4 regions of the Pseudomonas vesperimontis genome follow, and region 4 is predicted to be linked to each of the others. Evidence: predicted binding sites of a transcription regulator. Region 4 holds the regulator's gene; each other region holds the start of a gene.
The links. Region 4 encodes FliA, which starts transcription of late flagellar genes. Its sites were predicted from a motif close to CTAAAGTTTNNNNNNNNNNNGCCGNTAA; they were not measured.
Positions count from the first base shown of each region.

Region 1: a site for FliA is predicted at 2,494-2,521, ahead of WF513_RS09155 (methyl-accepting chemotaxis protein). Genes of this name have one in related genera too.
Region 2: a site for FliA is predicted at 4,145-4,172, ahead of WF513_RS13970 (methyl-accepting chemotaxis protein). Genes of this name have one in related genera too.
Region 3: a site for FliA is predicted at 2,547-2,574, ahead of flgM (flagellar biosynthesis anti-sigma factor FlgM). Genes of this name have one in related genera too.

Region 1 is NZ_CP149803.1:1,910,630-1,916,656, reverse strand. It holds gene WF513_RS09160 (NAD(P)H-dependent oxidoreductase) at 1-198, opposite strand, end outside; gene WF513_RS09155 (methyl-accepting chemotaxis protein) at 315-2,459, opposite strand; gene WF513_RS09150 (Na+/H+ antiporter NhaC family protein) at 2,730-4,049, shown strand; gene WF513_RS09145 (Mor transcription activator family protein) at 4,423-4,785, opposite strand; gene WF513_RS09140 (regulatory protein GemA) at 4,782-5,249, opposite strand; gene WF513_RS09135 (DUF3164 family protein) at 5,252-5,878, opposite strand; gene WF513_RS09130 (hypothetical protein) at 5,871-6,027, opposite strand, start outside.
Region 2 is NZ_CP149803.1:2,934,438-2,940,464, forward strand. It holds gene WF513_RS13950 (TetR family transcriptional regulator) at 121-783, shown strand; gene WF513_RS13955 (heavy-metal-associated domain-containing protein) at 762-974, opposite strand; gene WF513_RS13960 (heavy metal translocating P-type ATPase) at 1,113-3,509, shown strand; gene cueR (Cu(I)-responsive transcriptional regulator) at 3,679-4,074, shown strand; gene WF513_RS13970 (methyl-accepting chemotaxis protein) at 4,259-6,027, shown strand, end outside.
Region 3 is NZ_CP149803.1:2,630,369-2,636,395, reverse strand. It holds gene WF513_RS12575 (TIGR04283 family arsenosugar biosynthesis glycosyltransferase) at 1-169, shown strand, start outside; gene WF513_RS12570 (TIGR04282 family arsenosugar biosynthesis glycosyltransferase) at 166-777, shown strand; gene WF513_RS12565 (flagellar regulator YcgR PilZN domain-containing protein) at 783-1,532, opposite strand; gene flgN (flagellar export chaperone FlgN) at 1,612-2,079, opposite strand; gene flgM (flagellar biosynthesis anti-sigma factor FlgM) at 2,164-2,508, opposite strand; gene flgA (flagellar basal body P-ring formation chaperone FlgA) at 2,665-3,423, opposite strand; gene WF513_RS12545 (chemotaxis protein CheV) at 3,497-4,429, shown strand; gene cheR (protein-glutamate O-methyltransferase CheR) at 4,474-5,301, shown strand; gene WF513_RS12535 (efflux RND transporter permease subunit) at 5,497-6,027, opposite strand, start outside.
Region 4 is NZ_CP149803.1:1,223,703-1,229,729, forward strand. It holds gene flhF (flagellar biosynthesis protein FlhF) at 1-886, shown strand, start outside; gene fleN (flagellar synthesis regulator FleN) at 963-1,793, shown strand; gene fliA (RNA polymerase sigma factor FliA) at 1,790-2,536, shown strand; gene WF513_RS05785 (chemotaxis response regulator CheY) at 2,631-3,005, shown strand; gene WF513_RS05790 (protein phosphatase CheZ) at 3,025-3,813, shown strand; gene WF513_RS05795 (chemotaxis protein CheA) at 3,825-6,027, shown strand, end outside.

The DNA.
Region 1 (6,027 bases), 690 kb from region 4:
TTGCTTGCTGTAGAGCCCCCAAGGGCCACTGTCCTCAGCTGGCCAAAGTGGCAAAGGCGCAAGGCCAAGGTCAATGACTCGGCTGTGCGCATCGTCGGTATAACCTAATTGAATAAGCCGCTGGCGAAGGAAGCGGGCGACCTTCCCCGATTGGCTGTTGTTACGGCTGGACCCAGCCACCAAAGCGATTTTGAGCATCGTGTACCTCTAAATAAGCGCGTCAAAAAATTAAAAACGCAGGCTAACGATTGCAAGCCTGCGTCACACGTAAACAACCACCCGAACAACAGTCCAGTGGTGTCATGTGTTGGTCATTAGACGCGGAACTGGTCCATCAAGCTTTGTTGGTGGTTAGCCAGTTTATTCAAACCCTGGCTGATTTTTGCTGATTCATCAGCCTGAGATGAAATTGACTCAGTAACATCACGGATAGACGCCACGTTACGGTTGATTTCCTCGGCCACCGAGCTTTGTTCCTCAGCTGCGCTGGCAATCTGCAGGTTCATGTCGGTAATGACACTGACCGCCTGACTGATGCGTTGCAGCACAGCCACCGCTTGTTCAACTTGGCTAACACTGCCTTGGGCTTGGCGATGGCTGCTGTGCATGGTGCTGACCACCTCTTTGGTGCCGCTTTGCAGGCCTTCAATCACCTGACGGATTTCCTCAACCGAATCCTGAGTGCGTTTGGCCAAGTTGCGCACCTCATCGGCCACGACTGCGAAGCCACGTCCGGCTTCACCCGCGCGAGCGGCTTCAATCGCAGCATTCAGGGCCAGTAAGTTGGTTTGCTCAGCGATTGAACGAATGACTTCGAGCACTGAGCCGATTTTCTCGCTGCTGTCAGCCAAGCCTTCAACTTCCTGCATGGCTACGCTCATTTCTTTGGAGAGCAACTCAATGCTTGAAGTGGTCTGGGCGATAACATCAATCCCTTCGCGGCTGGCTTGGTCGGCGGTGCGCGCGGCTTCCGCTGCTTGGGCCGCGTTGTGCGCGACGTCTTGCGCCGTGGCGCTCATTTCTTGGAAGGCCGTGGCCACTTGATCAACCTCGCGGTATTGCTGTTGCATACCGTCGCTGGTTTGGTTGGCGATCAGGGCGGATTGGTCGGCTGTGTTGCGGGCATCCTGCACGCTGCGTTTCACGTCAGCGATTATCGGTTGCAACTTGTCGAGAAAACGGTTGAACCAACTGGCCAATTGGCCCAGTTCATCTTGCTTGGCATAGTCCAAGCGGCGAGTGAGGTCACCTTCGCCGCTGGCAATATTTTCCAACATGGCTGCTACGCCAAGTATCGGGCGGGTAACGCCCAATGCCATCAGCCAAATAAGTAGAATGCCAATAACCCCCACAACCAAACCCAGGCCAAGGGAAACAGCCGTGTTGCGCGTGCCAACTGCATCCATTTCGGCTTCGAGACGAGCGGCTGGGGCAAGCAAAACCTGCTCAGGGACTTCAATTAAAACGCCCCAAGGCGGTGAAGTAGGAATGGGTAGCAGCGGCTGCAGCACCTGCAGCGCGCCGTCATAGTGCGAGGCATCCGGGCGATTGCTGGCGAGCCGGCTGAGTATCTCGCTGTGCCGTGTGCTGAATGCTTTATCCAGTTTACCGCCCAGCAGGCTGCTGTCACGGCTATAACCTGCCAGCAAGCCGGCTGGGCTGATGATGCTGACGTGTCCGGCACCATCAAACAGGCCCTGGTGAGCTTCGATGCTGAGCGCTTGCAAGCTGGCGAGGCTGATGTCCACACCCAAAACGCCAATGACTTTACCGTCTTGTTCCAGTGGGAAGGCGATGCTGGTCATTAAGATTTTCACCCCATCCGCCTCATCAATATAGGGGTCAAGTAGGCACACCTGTTTTTTCTGCAATGGGCAGCTGTACCACGCGTTGTAGGGCGCACCGCTGAGGCCTGGTGTGGTGTTGGTTAGATCCTTTTCTGGCATGGTTTCTGAGCTAAGTTCGCCGTTATCGCCCTGCGACCAGTACACCGAGAAACGACCCTTATCATTACTGCCGAGGTTGGCCTGGTCGGGGAAGAGCTCATCTTTGCCATCCAGCGCGTTGGGCTCAAAGGCGACATAGACGCCCAATAAGCTACGGTTGCCTTCCAGCGCACTGCGCACATGACGGGTTAAGTCCTCACGCAGATCAAATGCGTCAAGAAAGCGTTTTTCTGCCTGCTCGCGGATAAACAGTACTTGTGTGGCCGCGCCGCGACCGTATTGGTAAGCATCCATAAAATAGCGTTGTATCTGCAGCGCTTGGGACTCACTGCGCGCCGTCATGCGCAGCTGCGCTGACTCTTCAAGCATTTTAGTGCTGGTCTTTTTAACCAGCTCGGCATTGCGTGAGGCTTGAATGACCGAAGCCGAAACGAGCACAGCAACGATGGCCAGCAGGCATAGACCTGCCAATAGGGTAATTTTTAACTGGATGGAGAGCCGGCTGAACAGCATTTTCAGGACCTTTTATGGAGGAGGCTTACGGCGACTATCGGCGCTTGAGCGCTTTTCTTTAAGTTCACGCGGATTAAAGCAGCAAATTACAGACCAGCAGAACCGCAAGCACGAGAGTAAGAGAAATTAATTACGCGTTGTAGTAAATAATTTACGGCTGTTTTGACAGGTTGGTCAGCATTGTGCAGAGTACGCGCCCTTCGCCAAACCGGCGGTGCATACACGCAAGGCCAAGGCCTTGCAGACTAAGTCAAGAGTGGGAGTAATTGGATGAACGCAGTTGTTGCGGCCGTGGGAATCATGCTGATTCTCAGCTTATGCCGTGTGCATGTGGTGGTGGCCTTGATTATTGGCGCATTGGCCGGAGGTTTACTCGGCGGCTTAGGTATTGAGGGCTCACTGGCGGCCTTTAACAAAGGCTTGGGCGGCGGAGCTACCGTGGCGCTGTCTTACGCCTTGCTGGGTGCCTTTGCGGTGGCGATTGCCAAATCCGGTTTGGCCCATGCGTTGGCGGATAAAGCCTTGTCGATGGTCGGCAAACAAGACGCTAAAAGTGCGGGGTTGCTCAAGTGGTTATTAATCGCTCTTTTGCTGGCGGTGGCGATTTCTTCGCAGAATATTCTACCGATTCACATTGCCTTTATTCCGCTGCTGGTGCCGCCGCTGCTGTATGTACTGAGCAAGCTGCAACTTGACCGCCGTTTGATCGCCTGTGTGCTGACGTTTGGTTTGATCACCCCGTATATGTTCCTGCCAGTGGGCTTTGGCGGAATTTTCCTTAATGACATTTTGCTAGCCAATGTGGCCAGTGGCGGAGTGGATGTCACCGGGCTAAAAGTGACTCATGCCATGGCTATTCCCGCGCTGGGTATGCTGTGCGGGTTACTGATTGCAGTGCTGTTTAGCTACCGCAAAAAGCGTGTGTATGACCTCAGCAAAATCGAGCAGGTCGAGCGTGTTGATGTCGCCTACAACACGCTAAGCCTGCTGGTGGCCGGGGTCGCTATTGCTGCCGCCTTTATCGTTCAGCTGTGGCTGGACTCGATGATTATCGGTGCGCTGGCGGGCTTTATCATCTTCTCGGTGTCCGGCGTGGTGCGCTGGAAAGAAGCTGACGGGTTGTTTACCGAAGGCATGAAGATGATGGCGATGATCGGCTTTATCATGATTGCCGCCGCAGGTTTTGCCGAAGTGATGAAGGCTACCGGCGAAGTGAAAAGCTTGGTTGAAAGCTCAGCCGCACTGATTGGCAATGACAAAGCACTGGGCGCGCTGCTGATGCTGCTGGTCGGCTTGCTGGTGACCATGGGCATTGGTTCATCGTTTTCGACCGTGCCGATCATTGCAGCGATTTTTGTGCCGCTGGGGTTGCAACTGGGCTTTAGCCCGCTGGCTATTTTGTGCATCGTGGGCACCGCCGGCGCGCTGGGTGATGCCGGCTCGCCTGCTTCTGATTCGACCTTGGGGCCAACGGCTGGCCTTAACGTCGATGGCCAGCACAACCATATTTGGGACAGCGTTGTACCGACCTTCCTGCACTACAACTTGCCCCTGTTGGTATTCGGTTGGGTAGCGGCCATGGTGCTTTAAACGTGCATCGTTTATTTACCAAGTACTAGCACTAGACAGTGAGCGCGTAAGCGGGGCTACTGAGAAATCGGTAGCCCCGTTTTTATTGGCGTCGCCTAAGCAGTGCTCATGCCTGGGCTTGCCGTTGGCTGGCCTGCGCCAGGTCCTTTTTATCTGTTGCAGATCGACGTTAAGCGCAATAGCAGGCACGCTCCACAACGCTCCAGCTTCGAGATAGCTTCGAGATAGGCCCGAGATAACGCTTTGATGAGTTAGACCGAGATATTCCCAGGGAGAAACGTGAGATAAGCCGGGACAAGCTGGCACGGCCTGGGATTCTAACGAGAGGAATTTTAAATAGAGTTGCAGATACTGCAATGGGCGGGAGGCCCGGTCAGGCGTCGCTGGCCGGGCTGAACATATCACCTTGTCGGTGTGCGATCGCCTCCTTACGCGCCGCTTTCACAATCTTATAAATCCACTGCAGCGACACTCCGTACTTGCGGGCGAGGTCGCTGTGGTTGGAACCGTTGAAGTCATCGTAGATCTGCCGATCACGGCGACTCAGCTTGATCGACTGGCCCATCGGGAAGTAGATGTTTTGGCCACCCCAGTGCGCCGCCATACGGTCTGACACTTCCTTCGCAACGTGCTGAGCCTTTGCGCTTTCCATTGAGACAAGTTCGGCCAGAGCAATGGCGATGTGCTCAGTCAGGTCTATCAGCAGCTCAGGGCCTTTGCTTCGGAAGTCGGTCATGCATCCCCCTTGTCAGATTTAGCGGCGCGAAGAACGCGCTGGTGCCACTTCTTCAAGTTCTCGATGACTTGGCTAGCCTGGTCTGCCGATAGCCACTGAAGCGCGGCCACCTTCGTCATGCCCAGGGCAAACTTAGCCAGGGCTTCCTCGGATGAATCGCGTACAGCGCCCAAGCCATGGAGTGTTAGCCAGAGAGAACGAATCTTTTTTGACTGCTCATCCTGGGCCAGTGGCCGCTTGGTCTTTTTGTTTGGACGAACGATGAAGCCTCGCTGCTTAAGCTGTTCCAAAACCCTCAGCAGGTTTGGAACACTCAAGTCAGCAGTAGATGTTGCGCCGTCCAAGCCCTTCATCCCAGCCAGCATCAGGCGGTAGGTATCGTCATCCATACGCAGCTCACGACGAGCAACGTGGATCAGCTTGATAAAGCGGAGACGGTTAGGATTGGGAGGCGCAGCTTTCATCGTCACACCGCCGCAATACTGAGGTTGATAGGGTCGTAGCGGTCGGTATCACCTACACGCTGATAGACGCGGATGTAGACGGCGGTACCGTTTACCTGGATGGAATCCTTAAGGGCTTCCATGGCGAGCTTCCAGTCCACGTCATCGATCTCGATACGCAACAGGCTGAGCACGTCTCCGGTTTTGATCTGGCCCTGCTTGTTTGCTCGGAATGCGCGATCAACCAGCACGCGCAGGTGCTGGTCGGCACCTTCGCTCCACTTGCGGATGCAGCGGTCGATCAGCTCCTTTGCCGCGAGAATTTCCTCGGTGAAGGTCAGGCGCTCGGCCATTTGGCGTTCGACTTTGAACTGTCCATCATAGGTGGTGATGGAGGCATTGCCCTTCTTGCCGCCGATGGTCACGCCGTAGCGCTCGTTTGAAAGTGCAATGAGATCGTCGATATCGGCCAGGGCTTTGGCCTTGAACTCGATCAGGGCCTTGTTGATCTCCAGCGCAATGCGGGCCAGATCTCGGGCGACCTGGTCGCGCAGCTTGTCGTGCTCGCGCACCTGGTGTTCAGGCACCAGGTGGCCAGCACCGTTGCGCACATAGCCGGCCGGTACCGGCGTTTGGTGAGTATCAGCCATTGTTCTTCTCCTCATTATTAAGCCAGCCGTGGTCACGCTGGCGGCGCGACAACTCCAGTACCCGTTGCGCCTCAGTAGCGATGGCTTCCACGTCGCTATACCACTCACCGTCAGCCAGACCACTGACGAACTCTTCGAGCGGTCCATAC
Region 2 (6,027 bases), 1.7 Mb from region 4:
CGAGGCGCAGCAGTTATGACCGGCAATGCTAGTTACATACACAAGTGTTTGTAAATAGAACATTGCCCTCAACTTCATTACACTTTGGCCTTGAGCCTAGCCAGAAATGCACCTGCTGCCATGCGCCGAACCAAAGAAAATGCTGAAAAAACCCGGATTGCTCTGCTTGCGGCCGCCGAAACGCTGTTTCTAGAAAAAGGCGTGGCACGCACCAGCTTGGAGCATATTGCCCGCCAGGCCGGGGTCACGCGCGGCGCGGTGTATTGGCACTTCGCTAACAAGGCCCACCTTTTCAACGCCATGCTCAACCAAGTGCGCTTGCCGCCTGAGCATCTGGCTGAGCGTATGCGCGGCTGCCCCGAGCATGACCCGCTGCTGACCTTACGTGAGCTGTGCATCGAGGCCATTGCTAACTTGGCCCGGGACGAACAAAAACGCCGCATCTTCACGGTGCTGCTACGGCGTTGCGAGTTCACCGAGGAGTTACGCGAGGCTGAAGAGCGCCATGAGGCCTTTATCAATCTGTTTATCGAGCTCTGCGAGCAGCAGTTCAGCAGCCCAGCCGTCAGCCCGCGCTTGCATGCGGGGCTGAGTCCGCGCCTGGCAGCGCGCTCGGTGCATGCGTTACTGGTAGGCTTGTTTCACGACTGGCTGCGCGACCCTACGCTGTTTGACCCGCTGCATGACACCGCGCCGATGGTCGATGCCTGCTTTCGTGGGCTGATCCGCGATTGGCCAGCCCACGAGCCTTCACTTGCTGATCACGCCAAGCCTGCGCTGTAGCCGGCTTCGGCAATCGCGATAATCAATTCATCACTGGCCAGGTGGCTGCCCACCGTGACCTCGCCGCCTTGGATTTTTACCCTGACATCCGCAGCGGCATCACGAGCCAGCACGGCGTCGGTCACTGCTTTAATACAATGGTCGCAGGTCATGCCCTCGACCCGAAATGTGTGAACGCTCGTTGTTTGCATCACTCAGCACCTGCATTAACTAATTGAGGCGCACAGTGTCCTCCCTGCTAGCGGGGTAAGGTCAAGCCATAAAACAGCCCTTGACCTTACCTAGGTGGCAAGGTTGATCCTCTAGCGCAGTCCAATGGAGGGCACTACATGTCTCATCTCATCAGCGTTGACCTACCAATCGCCGGCATGACCTGCGCCAGCTGCGCCGGCCGAGTAGAGCGCGCGCTGGCCAAAGTGGCCGACGTCGCCAGTGTCAGTGTCAACCTGGCCAGCGAACACGCGCGCATCGAAGCGCCCGCCGGCAGCCTGGAGCAACTGGTGAATGCCGTGAGCGCCGCCGGTTACAGCGTGCCCAGCGCACGCGTGGAATTAGCCATCAGCGGTATGACCTGCGCCAGCTGCGCCGGCCGCATCGAGCGCGCGTTGGCGCAGCAGCCGGGTGTGCTCTCAGTTAGCGTCAACCTGGCCACCGAGCGGGCGCAACTGCAGGTGCTAAACGCGGGCGACATAACCGCTCTGCTGCAGGCCGTGAGCAAGGCGGGTTATCACGCCAGCCGGATTGGCGACTCACAAACTACCCAAGCCACGGCCGCCAAACAGCTGCTACGCGAACGCTGGATGCTGTTCTTGGCCATCGCCCTGACGCTGCCCCTAGTGCTGCCCATGCTGGTGGCGCCCTTTGGCCTGCATTGGATGTTACCGGCGTGGGCGCAGTTCGTTCTGGCCACGCCGGTGCAGTTTATTTTCGGTGCACGCTTCTACCGCGCGGCGTGGAGTGCGCTGCGGGCCAAAGCGGGCAACATGGACCAACTGGTCGCCATCGGTACCAGCGCCGCTTACGGCTTAAGCCTGTATCAGTGGGCGGTGACCCCAGCCAATGGCATGCCGCACCTGTACTTCGAAGCCTCGGCGGTGATCATCACCCTGATCCTGCTCGGTAAATACCTAGAGAGCCGCGCCAAACGCCAAACCAGCAGCGCCATCCGCGCTCTGCAAGCCTTGCGCCCGGAGCGCGCTTTACGCCTGCGCGATGGCAGCGAACAATGGGTCGCACTGAATGAATTGCAGCTGGGCGACTGTATTGTGGTTAAGCCCGGCGAACGCTTCCCGGTCGATGGATTGGTAGCGCAAGGCCAGAGCCATGCCGATGAAGCACTGATTAGCGGCGAGAGCCTGCCGCAGCCGAAACAACCGGGCGATACGGTGACTGCCGGGGCGATCAACGGTGAAGGTCGCTTGCTGATCGAAACCACCGCCCTCGGTGCAGAAACTGTGCTGTCACGCATTATTCGCTTGGTTGAAGACGCTCAAGCAGCTAAAGCACCGATCCAAAAATTGGTGGATAAAGTCAGCCGGATCTTCGTGCCCAGTGTTTTGCTGATTGCCTTGGCCACTTTAATTACCTGGCTAGCACTGGGCGCAGGTATTGAGACGGCGCTGCTCAACGCCGTGGCCGTACTGGTGATTGCCTGCCCGTGCGCCCTTGGTTTAGCGACCCCGACCGCCATCATGGCCGGCACCGGCGTGGCCGCGCGTCATGGCATTTTGATCAAAGACGCCGAAGCGCTGGAGATCGCCCACTCGGTCAACCTAGTGGCCTTCGACAAGACTGGCACGCTAACCTCAGGCTCGCCGCGCATCGCCCACCTGCAAGCCGTCGACGGCGACACCACGCACCTGCTGCAACTGGCCGGCGCACTGCAACGCGGCAGCGAACACCCACTGGCTAAAGCGGTACTGGATGAATGTGCGGAACAGCAGCTGACACTGGCTGAGGTCAGCGACAGCAAAGCACTGGCCGGGCGCGGTATTGCTGGGCACATTGGCGAGCGTCAGCTGGCGCTGGGCAACAAACGCCTGCTGGAAGAACACTGGCTGCAGAACCAGACGCTTGTCGCCCAAGCACTTGAGTGGGAAGCCGAGGGCCGCACCTTGTCGTGGCTGATGGAACTGGCGCCGCGACCACAGGTTCTCGGTTTATTTGCCTTTGGCGACACCCTCAAAGAGGGCGCAGCAGAAGCCATTGCCGCGCTTTCTGAGCAGGGTATCGACAGCCACCTGATCAGCGGCGACAACCGCGGCAGCGTTAATGCCGTGGCCAAGGCGCTTGGTATTACCGTCGCGCATGCTGAAGTATTGCCGGCAAATAAAGCTGAAATCATCACAGCATTGAAAAAAGACGCGGTGGTGGCCATGGTCGGCGACGGCATCAACGATGCCCCAGCTCTCGCCGCCGCTGATGTTGGCATCGCCATGGGCAGCGGCACCGATGTGGCCATGCATGCCGCCGGCATTACCCTGATGCGCGGCGACCCGCGCTTGGTGGCCGACGCGCTGGATATCAGTAAACGCACCTACAACAAAATCCGGCAAAACCTGTTCTGGGCCTTCGCTTATAACCTGATTGGTATTCCCCTAGCAGCAGCGGGTTTGCTTAACCCGATGCTGGCCGGCGCCGCCATGGCCCTGTCCAGCGTCAGCGTGGTGAGCAATGCTTTACTGCTTAAAACCTGGAAACCTCAGGATCGCAGCCACAAACCCTAGGATGGGTTGAGCGCAGGCAGTTCAATCGGCCGCCATAACAGCTGAACGGCGCAACCCATCAGCGCCATCGGTAAAACTGGCGAATGTACCGAGGCAACCCTTAATAATTATCGTGACGTGCAGCCTGCGTGGCCGGCCACAGCCTCTGAACATCGTTTAGGAAACGCCCATGAATATCGGCCAAGCGGCAAAGAAGACTGGCCTTAGCGCCAAGATGATTCGCTACTACGAAAGCATCAATCTGCTGCCCACCGCCTACCGCACAGAAGGTGGCTACCGCCAGTACAGCGCGCAGGACCTGCATCGCTTGGCTTTTATCAAACGCTCACGTGATCTCGGCTTTTCCTTGGCCGAAGTCAGTCAGCTGCTGGCCCTGTGGCAGGACCGTGAGCGCGCCAGTGCCGATGTTAAAGCGCTCGCCGCCACCCATATCAATGAGCTGGAACGCAAGATCAACGAACTCAGCGGCTTGCGCGACACCCTCAAAGAACTAATAGACAGCTGCCAAGGCAACGACCGCCCCGATTGCCCGATCCTCAAAGACTTGGCTGGGCGCGTCAGCTAGCGATACTCCGCTGCGTCTCAAACCGATATGGACAACACTGAGCGCATGCCAGGCCGGCACGGGCTGAGCATTAAAGATATGCCCTCAATAGCCGAAAACTTTTGGGCAAGCCCGCGCCCAACACCATGCACACTAACTCTCCACACTATGACAGTGATGACTCTTACTATTTGGAGCTTCAGCCATGTTCAGCAATTTTAAAATTGGTCAGCGCATCGCTATCAGCCTGGTGTTGTTGCTGGCTGTAACCGTCGCAGTCCTGCTGACAGTTTTTTTAAGCCGCTTTAACAATGTGATCGCCGAAGCTGAACAACGCGAACTGCGAGGCTTATTCAATAACATCACTACCGCGATTGAATCGGAAGGCGTCATGTCTGAAAAATTGTCGGCGCTGGTGGCTGGCATCCCCGACGTTCAACAGGCTATGGCCGACGGTGATCGTGAGCGCCTTACTGCTATGTTCGTACCGGGTTTTGCGAACATGGCGGGGCGGTACAACCTGCGTCAATTCCAGTTCCATCAAGCGCCGGCGACCTCGTTTCTGCGTGTGCATGAGCCGCCAAAGTTCGGTGATGATTTGTCGGCTATCCGCAAGACAGTGATTCAAGTCAATGCCCAGAAGCGCTCCTTACATGGCATTGAGTCAGGGGTCGCCGGCCTTGGCATTCGTGGTTTAGCACCGATTCAAGCCGAAGGCCGCCATGTCGGTTCGGTGGAGTTCGGCTTGTCATTCGGACAGCCCTTCTTCGACTCGTTCAAACAACGCTACAACGTTGATGTAGGCTTGATACTCAGGCAAGCATCCGGCCAATACAGCGCATTCGCCAGTACGTTCAGTAATCCCCAACTGCTGTCAAACGCTCAGCGTGAAGACGCCTACAACGGTAAAGCAGTAACGCTGCAGACGGAACTCGACGGCCGCTCAGTCGCCGTATTTGCCGCGCCCATAAAGGACTTCTCAGGCCAACCGTTGGGTCTGTTGGAAATCGCCATGGACCGCAGCTACTACGCCGATGCCTTGGCTGGTGCGCGCAATAGTGCCGCTATTGTGGCGGTCATCGCTCTGGCGGTTGGTCTGCTGCTAGCCATGCTCATCGCGCGCAGCATCGTCCAACCGATAAGTGCCGCCGCCGCCGCTATGCGTGACATCGCGGCTGGTGAAGGCGACCTCACTCGCCGCCTGCCAATCAACGGCCGTGATGAGGTGGCTGAGTTGGCGCAGGCCTTCAACCACTTTGCCGAGAAAGTCCGCAGGCTCGTAGCTGACGTCGCAGGCTCTACCACTCAGGTGGCATCTGCCGCCGAGGAAATGTCGGCTATTACCGATGAACTGAACCGCGACTTAGCAAAACAGCGTGGCGAAATTGAACAAGTGGCCACAGCGATGAATGAAATGACTGCCACCGTGCAAGAAGTCGCACGCCACGCCTCGGAGGCTGCACGCTCTGCCAACAGTACCGACCAGCAAGCACTTCAAGGCCAACATGTTGTTGCCGAAGCAGTGAGCGCGATTGGCGCAGTCGCCAGCGACGTCGAACGTGCCGCCCAGGTCATTGCCCGCTTGCAAGACGACAGCAAAAATATTAGCAGCGTCCTTGAGGTAATCCGTGGAGTCGCCGAGCAAACCAACCTACTGGCCCTTAACGCCGCAATTGAAGCTGCTCGAGCCGGCGAGCAGGGCCGTGGTTTTGCCGTGGTGGCGGACGAAGTGCGCACCCTGGCATCACGCACCCAGCAATCCACCGTCGAGATTCAAACTGTAATCGAACAGCTGCAGAATGCGGCACGCGAGGCGGCAGTCGTCATGCAGCAAAGCCAGACGCGCGCACACGAGAGTGTCAGCCAAGCCCAGCAGGCCAGCGTCGCACTTGAAAAAATAACCCTCTCAGTGACCAGCATCAATGATATGAACGCGCAAATTGCCAGCGCTGCCGAAGAACAGAGCGCGGTGTC
Region 3 (6,027 bases), 1.4 Mb from region 4:
GGCTCGGCCGCACTGTTTGCGCCCGCCGTTGATCACCTCTAGCCGGCGTTGGCTGCAACACGGTGTCTGGCGCACGGTGCTGCTGATGTGGTGCTTACGCTTGGCCTATTACGCCGGTGCCAACCCGGAAAAACTAGCCCGCCAATACCGCCGAGGATCGTTGCTATGACGCTGTCTGTTTCTCTGCATATGCTCGCCCGCGCCCCAGTAGCGGGGCAAGTGAAAACGCGGATGATTCCGGCGCTCGGTGCTCAAGGTGCCTGCGACTTGCAGCAATTGTTATTGGAGCATGCCTTGCAGTTACCTGAGCAGGGCTTTAGCCAGCGTTTTTTATGGCTAGAGGGTTTACCCAGCGCAGAGTTGCGGGCACTTGCGCAACGCTTGGGCTGGACGCTGGTTGAGCAACCTGCAGGTGATCTAGGCGAGCGCATGCGTCGCATTGCTACCTTGGGGCTCAAAGAGAGCGCTGCGGTGATACTGATCGGCAATGATTGCCCGGCAATCGACGGCGATTATCTGCAGGCCGCTTGCCGCGCCTTGCACCAGCAGCCTGTGGTGATCGGCCCTGCCGAGGATGGAGGTTATGTACTGCTAGGGTTAGGCCGCGTGGACGCCAGTTTATTCAGTGATATGCCGTGGGGCACTGAGCGAGTCTTCGCTCAGACGCTACAGCGCTTGCAGCAACTTGAATGGACTCCGGCGCTGCTGCCTGCATTGTGGGATGTAGACCGGCCGGAGGATCTCGCGCGCCTGGCGACGCTTAATATCCTGATTTAGCGGCGCTAGAAAAGCCCGTCATTATCAAAGCGGCGCGCTTCACGCTGCAAATGAAAGACGAAGCGTTCGACCAAGCGCTGTTCTTGGCCGTTGATGCGATGAAAGCGTGCGCCAATAAAAGTGGTATTCAAGTTTTCTTCGTACTGCACATGGCGCACCTCGATGGCGGTTGTCATGGCGCCGAACGGGAACTTGGCGGTAAAGCGCTCATACACTTGGCCGGCTTGTAGATTACTGCCAAGAGTGCCGGCGAAGCGCAATTTGCAACCGGTGGCCGAGATGTCTAGCAACTCCCCAGGTAAAGCTGTGCGCAACTTATCGCCTGAAAGCTCTATTTTGATCGATTCGCTTGGTTGCAGTGGCGCGCGAAAAGCGCTGCGCCGTTGGTGATAAACCACTTCAAGTGGCATTGCGCTGAAATAACAACGTGCGCCTCCATGTTCAGCAATGCGCACTGTTTGCTCGCACTTCCAGGCTACGCGCACACCTTCATGGAAGGCTTCAACACTGAACGCTTCGCCATTAACCAAGTAACGTTCACCGTCGCTTGGCATCAGCTCATCGAGAACCAGCAATTTCTTATCGCGATCAACCTCAATGACATAGCTTTGAAAACGTTGATTGCGCTCGTGAAAAGTAATCACCAGCGGATCGTGGTCTTCTTGCAGCTGGCGCAGATTAGCAATTATTTCCATCGGTGCTTTGAGCACCTTGGGTGGCTGCGGGCCTTCTTCCTGGCTAAAAGGGCTGGACACGGTCCGTGACTCTCCGGGCAAATTCTATGGCACTAGCATACTGGCTATATGACAGCATGTCCCTTATGCCTTTTTGGTTTCAGGCCTGACTGAGCGGGCGCTGCTGGCCGATTCTAGCGGCACTGCCACGGCTGTCATAGAGGCTTGGGGTTTCGTTACCGCGCAGGATACCCAACATGCTGTTGGCTGAAGCTTGGCTGGAGCGAATCAGCCGGCCGTTGCGCAGGTTAGCCGCTTGGCAGCGTTCGAGTAGGGCGTTGAGTTGATCGCCGCGCTCCAACAGCTCTTCGCTTTGGCTGGATTGGGCCGCCAACGCTTGAAGGCCGACGCGGTCAGCACTAAGGCCAAGACTGATCAGCAGTTGGCTGCGCTCTTTGCCGTGCTGATCGAGCAGCGTCAGCAGCGGGAGTTTTTCAGTAAGTATGCTTTGCAGGTGCGGCAATTGGCGATCACTGAGGGCTTGGAATTCGCTGTCAATTAATTCAAGCAACTGTTCAGCGCTGCCGATATCGAGGGTGAACAGTTCAAGCAGTCTGATGGCGTGCATTGCGAGCTCTTCGGGGTAACAGATATTTCAGCGCATGGCATAAGGTATCTGTGGGCGACCAATTACCCCAGCATAGCCCTGTGACTAGCGCTGGGATTCGAAATTAAGCAGTTTGCTGGCGACGCGCTGGGTGTCAACTTGATAGCTGCCGTCTTCAAGCGCTTGCTTGATTTGAGCGACGCGACCTTTATCGACGGCAGGCTGGTCGCGCAATTTCTCGCTGACTTTCTGCAGTTGTTGCGCTTCACGACTCAGCTGAACGGATTCTCCGCTCTTGCTGGTTTGTTGCGCCTGCTCGACGGGGTTCGGTACGTTGCTAGTTTGTTTGTTGCCGATGGCTTCTTTTTGCCCGCCTGCCTGCGCACCGCCTACACGCCCCGAGTTAGCTGGGGTTGTGGCATTGTTGAGCCGGTTGATATCGATGACCATGATGCAAAACCTCTAACAGAGTTTGGACGCTTGGCTTGTTGTCGGCATTGCATGGAATAACTTTAGGCCGGAAAAGTGTGCGTCAGCTGACAGTCTAAACACAGTGCGGGTGATCGTCAGCTCACGCACTATACAAATCCTTAACAAAAACCGTGCCTACATCGCCACTTCAACTTGCCCTGGTCCAATTACGCGCGCCCTCACCACCCTGTTGGAGCGTTGATTGCGCACGCTGATCTGCTTGCCAATAATGCCGTCCGATAAGGCCTCGCCAGGCATGCGCACGCTCATGCCGCCGCTGCGCGCGCTAATAACCACCTGGTCGCCTTTGCGTATGGCTTCAGCTATTTGCACGTGAGTCGGTGCGATTACGTGGTCGGGCTGCAGCGGACGCGTCAATTTTTTGCCGAGCGCCTGTTTGAGCGCGGTTAAGTAGCCCTGATTGAGCAGTCCAACATCCCGCTCAGCCATCGCGATATCCATCTCTGTCACTAGGCTGTCACGTTTCATCGGACGGTTGGCGATGACCACCTCGCGGTATAAGCGTACTTGTGCAGGGACAAACACTGTCCACGGTGCCGCACCGTCACAGCGCACCCGCAAGGTGACGCGACCAATAGGCTCGGTTGGGCTTTCCAAGGTTGTAGTCAGCGCTTGCGCACAGGCCGCTAAGCGCAAGCGGGGGTCGAGCCGATTGATTTGAATCTCGTGGCGGCCTGCGATATTGCTACGCTGTAAATAATCGCTCACCGCTTGCTCAAGAAATACCTCAGCAGCGCCGATAAGTTGTTCAGGTCGTGTGGCGTCTGCTGCGGCCAATGCGCTATAGCCGATTGCCAGCAAAGCAGGTACAACTGCCAACCAGTTGCGGCACTTTGCCAGAGAGCGTCGTTTAGTTGTCGTTTCAATGTTCATATGGGTCAGTTAGCAAGGCGCGTGCCGCCTGCTACGCTGACAGCAATCTGTTACTCAAATAAGGAGTTTGGGTATGGCCGGTGTGATGGATTCGGTTAACCAGCGAACTCAGTTGGTTGGGCAGAATCGTTTAGAGTTGTTGCTGTTCCGTCTAAACAGCAATCAGTTGTATGGGATCAACGTGTTTAAGGTGAAAGAGGTGCTGCAATGCCCGAAACTCACCATCATGCCCAGATCCAGTCCGGTCGTCCGTGGTGTAGCCAGTATTCGCGGCGGGACCATCCCAATTCTTGATTTGTCGATGGCGACCGGTAGCGCGCCACTGGCTAATATCGAAAACAGTTTTGTCATCATCACTGAGTACAACACCAAGGTTCAGGGTTTTCTGGTGCAATCGGTTGAGCGCATCGTCAACATGAACTGGGAGTCGATTCATCCGCCGCCCAAGGGCACTGGGCGCGATCATTATCTGACGGCCGTGACCCACCTTGACGACAAGATGGTCGAAATCATCGACGTAGAAAAGATTTTGGCTGAAGTGGCCCCGACCTCTGAAGTCATCTCTGAAGGCGTTCTGGATGCTAAAACTCAAGCACGTGCAGTTACCAAGCGTGTACTGACCTGCGACGATTCATCAGTGGCACGTAAGCAGGTTACCCGATGCTTGGAGACAGTCGGTGTCGAGGTGGTAGCACTCAATGACGGCCGTCAAGCGTTGGATTACCTCAAAGCTATGGTCGCTGAGGGCCGTAAGCCTGAGGAAGAATTCCTTATGCTGATTTCCGATATCGAGATGCCGGAAATGGATGGCTATACGCTGACTGCAGAGATCCGCGCGGATCCGCGCATGCAAAAGCTGCACATCATCCTGCATACTTCGCTTTCTGGCGTATTCAACCAAGCCATGGTGAAGAAAGTCGGTGCAGATGATTTTCTTGCCAAGTTCCGCCCAGATGATCTCGCCGCACGTGTGGCCGAGCGCATCAACATTGCGGAAGGAGACTGAGGGGTTGGCCCTCAGTTAAATCTATGTTTGTCGAGGCCTCGCGAGTGTCTACAGGTAATTTGGATTTCGAGCAGTTCCGGATTTTTCTGGAAAAAGCCTGCGGCATTCTGCTTGGCACTAACAAGCAGTACTTGGTTTCCAGTCGGCTGAATAAGCTGATGGAGCAAAACAGTATTAAAACGTTGGGCGAACTGGTTCAGCGTATGCAGAACCAACCACGCAGCGGGTTGCGCGAGCAGGTGGTGGATGCCATGACCACCAATGAGACCCTATGGTTTCGTGATACCTACCCATTTGAAGTGATGAAAAACCGCGTTTTTCCGGAAATGATCAAAGCCAGCCCCGGCCAGCGTTTGCGTATCTGGTCGGCGGCCTGTTCATCCGGGCAGGAGCCCTATTCGCTGTCGATGACCATCGATGAATTTGAAAAAACTAACCTGGGTCAGCTCAAAGGTGGCGTGCAGATTGTTGCCACCGACCTTTCGCCGACGATGCTGATTAACTGTAAATCGGGTGAATACGACAGCTTGGCGATGGGTCGCGGCCTTTCCCAAGAGCGTTTGCAGCGTTACTTCGACCCGAAGGGCCCTGGGCGCTGGGTGGTTAAGCCGGCCATTCGCAGTCGTATCGAGTTTCGCCCACTCAACTTGCTCGACAGCTACTCTAGCTTGGGTAAGTTTGACGTGGTGTTCTGCCGTAACGTACTGATTTATTTCTCGGCTGAAGTGAAGAAGGACATCCTCACGCGCATGCATGCCATGTTGAAGCCCGGTGGCTATCTATTTCTTGGTGCGTCGGAAGCACTCAATGGTCTGCCTAACCATTTTCAGATGGTGCAGTGCAGCCCAGGGATTATTTACAAGGCTAAATAGTCGTCTGCAGGTATAAAAAAACGGGAGGCCATTGGTCTCCCGTTTTTATTTTCGCGGTTATGGTTTTGAGCTTTTGTCGCTGGAGCGTGCTCGCCTCGCCAGTAAGCACCCGCGATGAATTGTTCGAAAGGCCCCAATCAAGGTCTCAAGCCCGGCAAAAGCTAACAAGTCGCTATCGAGCCTGGGCGTATGCATTCACCGCTGAGGCGTGGGTTGCAGCTCAATCTTGGTTTTGCCACTGGCCAGCAGGTGCTCCGGTAAGTCGAGCAGGTCATCATCGAAGGTTTCCAGCGGCGGCGGTCGCCTTTCAAAGCGCGAGCCAAGCACCAGCAAGCAGGGCGTTAGCAGCAGCGTCAACACGGTGGCGAAACTGAGGCCGCCTGCGATGGCGCTGGACAGCTGCGTCCACCACTGGGTCGATGGCGCGCCAAAGCCTAGGCTTGGGGTTAGCAGGTCGACGTTGACCCCAATGACCATCGGGATCAGCCCCAGCACTGTAGTTACGGCGGTGAGCAATACCGGGCGCAGGCGCAGGCTGCCGGTTTCCAGCGCCGCAGCGTGCGGCTCCAAGCCTTGGCGGCGCAGCTGGTTATAGGTGTCGATCAGAATGATGTTGTTATTCACCACGATGCCCGCCAAGGCGATCAGGCCCATGCCGACCATCACAATGCCGAACGACTGACCATTGACCAGCAAACCCATCAACACACCCGCCGTCGACAGGAC
Region 4 (6,027 bases):
AGTGCAGTTGGGTTCGATCGCTTGGGGGCAACTGCAAACGCGTCGCCCGCAGCAAGCCAATTTATGGCGTCGACTGCAGCGCATGGGCTTATCTGCCGAGCTGGCAAAAGCTTTACTTGAGCGCATTTCCACTATTTCCGAGCCCCGCCAAGCCTGGCGCATGCTGTTGGCGCATTTGGCTCATGCGATCAAAACACCGAAGCAGGAGCCGATGGAAGACGGCGGTGTTATTGCATTAGTGGGTCCTGCCGGCATGGGTAAAACCACCACCTTAGCCAAGCTCGCCGCACGCTATGTACTTAAATACGGTGCGCAACATATTGCCTTGGTCAGTTTGGACAGCTACCGCATCGGTGCGCAGGAGCAACTGAAAACCTTGGGTCGTATTCTTAATGTGCCCGTCACCTTGGTTGATCCAGGCCAGTCCTTGACTCAAGCCCTTGCCCCGCTGGCGCGTAAGCGGGTGGTGCTGATTGATACAGCGGGTCTCCCGGCTAATGATCCAGCGTTGCGTATGCAACTGGAAACCCTGGCCAGTCGAGGCGTTAATGCAAAAAATTATCTGGTTATGGCCTCTACCAGTCAGAGTCAAGTGCTCAAAGCCGCCTACCATAGTTACAAGCGTTGTGGTTTGAGCGGTTGCATTATCACCAAGGCCGATGAGGCCACCAGCTTGGGTGAGGTTTTAGGTCTGGCTATTAGCCAGCGTCTACCGGTAGCCTACCTAACTGATGGGCCACGTATTCCTGATGATCTGCAGATCCCGCGCAGTCATCAATTGGTCAGCCGAGCCGTTGGGCTGCAGGCGACCCAAGAACCGAGCGAGGATACGATGGCGGAGATGTTTGCCGACCTGTACCAGCAGCCCACACAGCGCGTCAGTTAAGCGCCATGCTGTTAGGTGGGACGGTACTTAACCGATCAAGTGGCTCCAGTCGACGTTAGACAAGGTGTTAGAAATTATGGGTATGCATCCCGTACAGGTGATTGCGGTGACCGGCGGCAAGGGTGGCGTCGGTAAGACCAACGTCTCAGTCAATCTGGCGATAGCTCTGGCTGATCTAGGTCGGCGAGTGATGTTGTTGGACGCCGACCTTGGCTTGGCCAACGTCGACGTGTTGTTGGGGCTGACAGCCAAGCGCACTCTGGAAGATGTGATCAGTGGCGAATGTGATCTGCGCGATGTGTTGTTGCAGGGCCCGGGTGGTATCCGCATTGTCCCGGCGGCCTCAGGTATTCAGAGTATGGTGCAGCTGTCGCCTATGCAGCATGCCGGGTTAATCCAAGCGTTTAGTGATATTAGCGACAACCTGGATGTATTGATCATCGACACAGCTGCTGGAATTGGTGATGGCGTCGTCAGCTTCGTGCGTGCAGCGCAGGAAGTGCTGGTGGTCGTGTGTGATGAGCCAACCTCAATTACCGACGCCTACGCCCTGATTAAATTGCTCAACCGCGACCACGGCATGAATCGCTTTCGCGTTTTAGCCAATATGGCTCACAGCCCGCAAGAAGGTCGTAACCTGTTTGCTAAGCTGACTAAAGTCACAGACCGTTTCCTCGATGTTGCCCTGCAATATGTCGGTGCGGTGCCTTACGATGAGTCCGTGCGCAAGGCGGTACAGAAGCAGCGCGCGGTTTACGAAGCCTTCCCGCGCTCCAAGTGCGCGCTGGCGTTTAAAGCCATCGCGCAAAAAGTTGACGCATGGCCGCTACCCGCTAACCCGCGCGGGCATTTGGAATTTTTCGTTGAGCGTTTGGTGCAACAACCGCTCGCAGACGCGGCCCTATGACAGCAGCCTCTGGACTACGTATGTATAGCAAGGCGCAGGCGCAAGACGCACAGCACCAGTTGATCGAGCGCTACGCGCCTCTGGTCAAACGCATTGCCTATCACCTGCTGGCGCGCTTACCGGCCAATGTGCAGGTTGACGATTTGATTCAAGCCGGGATGATCGGCCTACTTGAAGCTTCAAAAAAATACGATTCCAGCAAAGGAGCCAGTTTCGAGACGTTTGTGGGCATCCGCATACGTGGCTCCATGCTTGACGAGGTGCGCAAAGGTGATTGGGCGCCGCGTTCGGTGCACCGTAATAGCCGCATGGTCAGTGACGCGATTAGGAAAGTTGAGGCCAGAACGGGTCGAGACGCTAAAGATCAAGAGGTTGCGGCCGAACTAGAATTGAGTCTTGAAGATTACTACGGCATTCTTGGCGACACGCTAGGCAGCCGCCTATTCAGCTTCGACGACCTGTTGCAGGACGGCGAGCACGGCGCGATGGATGAGGATGCTGGCAGCAATCACCTTGAACCCTCTCGTGATTTGGAAGATCAACGTTTTCAAGCGGCCCTAGCAGATGCCATTGCTGGCTTGCCAGAGCGCGAGCGCCTAGTGTTAGCACTGTATTACGATGAAGAATTAAATCTAAAAGAGATTGGTGCAGTGTTGGGGGTTAGCGAGTCACGAGTAAGCCAGTTACACAGTCAGTGTGCTGCTCGCTTGCGTGCCCGCCTAGCTGAATGGCGTGCCCGCTGAATTGCACGTTAATGCTCGCCGATTTCACGATTAAAGGCGCACACAGGTCGCTGGGTGCGTTTGGGACTGTACGGAGGTCGACTTGGACAAGAACATGAAAATCCTCATCGTTGATGACTTTTCAACGATGCGACGAATCATTAAGAACCTCTTGCGTGATTTGGGGTTTACCAACACCGCCGAAGCGGATGACGGCGTAACGGCGCTGCCGATGCTGCAAAGCGGCAGTTTTGACTTTTTGGTCACGGACTGGAACATGCCTGGCATGACCGGTATCGACTTGCTGCGCGCTGTGCGTGCGGATGATCGCCTAAAAACGCTGCCGGTACTGATGGTCACGGCAGAAGCCAAGCGCGATCAGATCATCGAGGCCGCCCAAGCGGGTGTTAACGGTTATGTAGTTAAGCCGTTCACTGCTCAGGTACTTAAAGAGAAGATTGAGAAAATCTTCGAGCGCGTCAACGGCTGATGTCTGCCATGAGGGTTCTATGGAACATAATGATTCCGCTCAGGGTGATCTTGAGTCGTCCTTGAAACACAGTGCTCGCCAACTGGTAGACAGCCTTGAACGTGGCAACTTTGGTGAAGCGGTACAGCTGATACATGACCTGAACAAGGCGCGCGACCGTGGCTTGTATCATGAGGTCGGCAAGCTGACCCGAGAGCTGCATAACGCCATCGTCAATTTCCAACTCGACCCTCGTATGCCGCATGCTACCGAGGTTTCACAAATCACCGATGCCACTGAACGTTTGAATTACGTGGTGACGATGACCGAGAAAGCGGCTAATCGCACCATGGACTTGGTCGAGCAAAGTACCCCGCTGGTCAATGGTTTTAGCGATGAAGCGCATAGTTTAAGTGCTGACTGGGGGCGATTTATGCGCCGCGAGATGAGCGCTGACAACTTTCGTGAGTTGGCTAAACGGGTTGAGTCGTTTCTCGATCGCAGCGAGCGTGATGGCGCCAAACTGTCGGCCAATCTGAACGACATCATGCTGGCCCAAGATTTTCAGGACTTAACAGGGCAGGTGATTAAACGCGTCACCCAGTTGGTCACTGAAGTTGAAAGTAACCTGCTGAAACTGGTGCTAATGGCCAGCCAAGTGGATCAGTTTGCCGGCATTGAGCACAACCGCGAGATGCTCCGCGCCGAACAAGAAAAACAAAAAGAACCTTCCCATGGTGAAGGTCCGCAGATTCATGCCGATAAGCGTGAAGACGTCGCATCTAATCAAGATGATGTCGACGACCTGCTTTCCAGTCTGGGATTTTAGGAGCACGTCTTATGAGCTTCGGCGCCGATGAAGAAATCCTTCAGGACTTCCTGGTAGAGGCCGGCGAGATTATTGAACTGTTGTCTGAACAGCTTGTAGAGCTGGAAAGTCGACCCGACGATAAGAATCTGCTAAATGCTATTTTCCGCGGTTTTCATACGGTCAAAGGCGGTGCCGGGTTTCTCCAGCTCAATGAGTTGGTGGAATGCTGTCACATCGCAGAAAACGTCTTCGACATCCTGCGCAAGGGTGAGCGACGCGTCGACTCCGCATTGATGGACGTGGTGCTGGAAGCACTGGATGCCGTCACCAGTATGTTCACTGAGGTACGCGAACGTACCAGCCTGACTCCTGCTACCCCTGAGTTACTAGCCGCTTTGGCGCGTATGGCTGAACCAGGCGGCGCCGATGATAGCGCGTTGCCTGACGCGATTGCAGCACCCGAACCTGAGCCAGTCGCTGACGACATAACTGACACTGAGTTCGAGCAGTTACTCGGCTCCCTGGATAATGTGCAGGCGCCGGCGGCCAGCGCGGCCAGTGGCGATGAAATTACCGATGATGAATTTGAATCGTTGCTCGACCAGCTGCATGGTAAGGGTCAGTTTGTAGCGCCTGAAGTCGTCTCTGCGCCTACAACTCCGGCCCCTGCAACGGCGGGCAGTAACGAAATTACCGATGACGAATTTGAGTCACTACTCGATCAATTGCATGGCAAAGGCCAGTTCGCGGCGCCGGCTGCAGCAGCACCTGTTGCTCCAGCTGCCAGCGTTAAGCCTGCCGAGGCAGCGAGTGGTGATATTACCGATGATGAGTTTGAGGCCTTGCTCGATCAACTTCACGGTAAAGGTAGGTTTGTCGAGCCTGAGGTGATCAAGCCTGTTGCACCCGCACCCGCACCCGCACCCGCACCATCTTCAGCGCCCAAGCCAGCGCAAGCCCCTAAAGCTGTAGCTAAGCCCGCAGCCCCGCCCGAAGCTAAACCTGCACCGGCCAAGCCGCCAGTTTCAGCACCCTCCGCGCCTGTAGCAGAGAAGGCCTCGCCACCCAGCGAAGCAGAAACCACTGTGCGGGTCGACACCGCGCGGCTGGATGAGATCATGAATATGGTCGGTGAGCTGGTATTGGTGCGTAACCGTCTGGTCCGCCTGGGTTCCAGCAGCGGCGATGAAGCCATGTCCAAGGCAGTTTCAAACTTGGATGTGGTTACGGCTGATTTGCAAACGGCGGTAATGAAAACCCGTATGCAGCCGATCAAAAAGGTCTTCGGGCGCTTCCCGCGTCTGGTTCGTGATCTTGCCCGCAACCTTAAAAAAGAGATCAACTTAGAGCTGGTCGGTGAAGAAACCGACCTCGACAAGAACTTGGTAGAGGCGCTAGCCGACCCGCTGGTGCACTTGGTGCGTAACGCGGTCGACCATGGTATTGAAACGCCGGAAGAGCGCGAAGCGTCGGGCAAAGCACGTGGTGGTAAGGTAATCCTCTCCGCCGAGCAGGAAGGTGATCATATTCTCTTGTCGATCTCTGATGACGGTAAGGGCATGGACGCTGACGTACTGCGCGCCAAAGCCGTGGAAAAAGGTCTGTTGGATAAAGACGCTGCCGATCGCCTCAACGAGTTTGAATGTTACAACCTGATTTTTGCGCCGGGGTTCTCGACTAAAACCGAGATTTCAGATGTATCTGGCCGTGGTGTGGGCATGGATGTGGTGAAAACCAAGATCTCCCAGCTCAATGGCACCGTTAACGTGTTTTCGGTTAAGGGCCAGGGTTCGAAGATCGTCATTAAAGTGCCGTTGACGCTGGCGATCATGCCAACGCTGATGGTCATGTTGGCAAATCAAGCGTTTGCCTTCCCGCTGGTTAACGTCAATGAAATCTTCCACCTCGACCTGTCGCGCACCAACGTCGTCGACGGCCAAGAAGTGGTGATCGTACGTGACAAAGCCTTGCCGTTGTTTTACCTCAAGCGTTGGTTGATCGGTAATGCCGCTCACGTTGAGCAAGGGGAAGGTCATGTGGTGATTCTGACTGTCGGCAGCCAGCGTATCGGCTTTGTGGTTGATCAATTGGTTGGCCAGGAAGAGGTGGTGATTAAGCCTTTGGGCAAAATGCTGCAGGGCACTCCAGGTATGTCAGGTGCGACCATTACCGGTGATGGACGTATTGCCTTGATTCTTGACGTGCCGAGCATGCTCAAACGTTACGCACGGC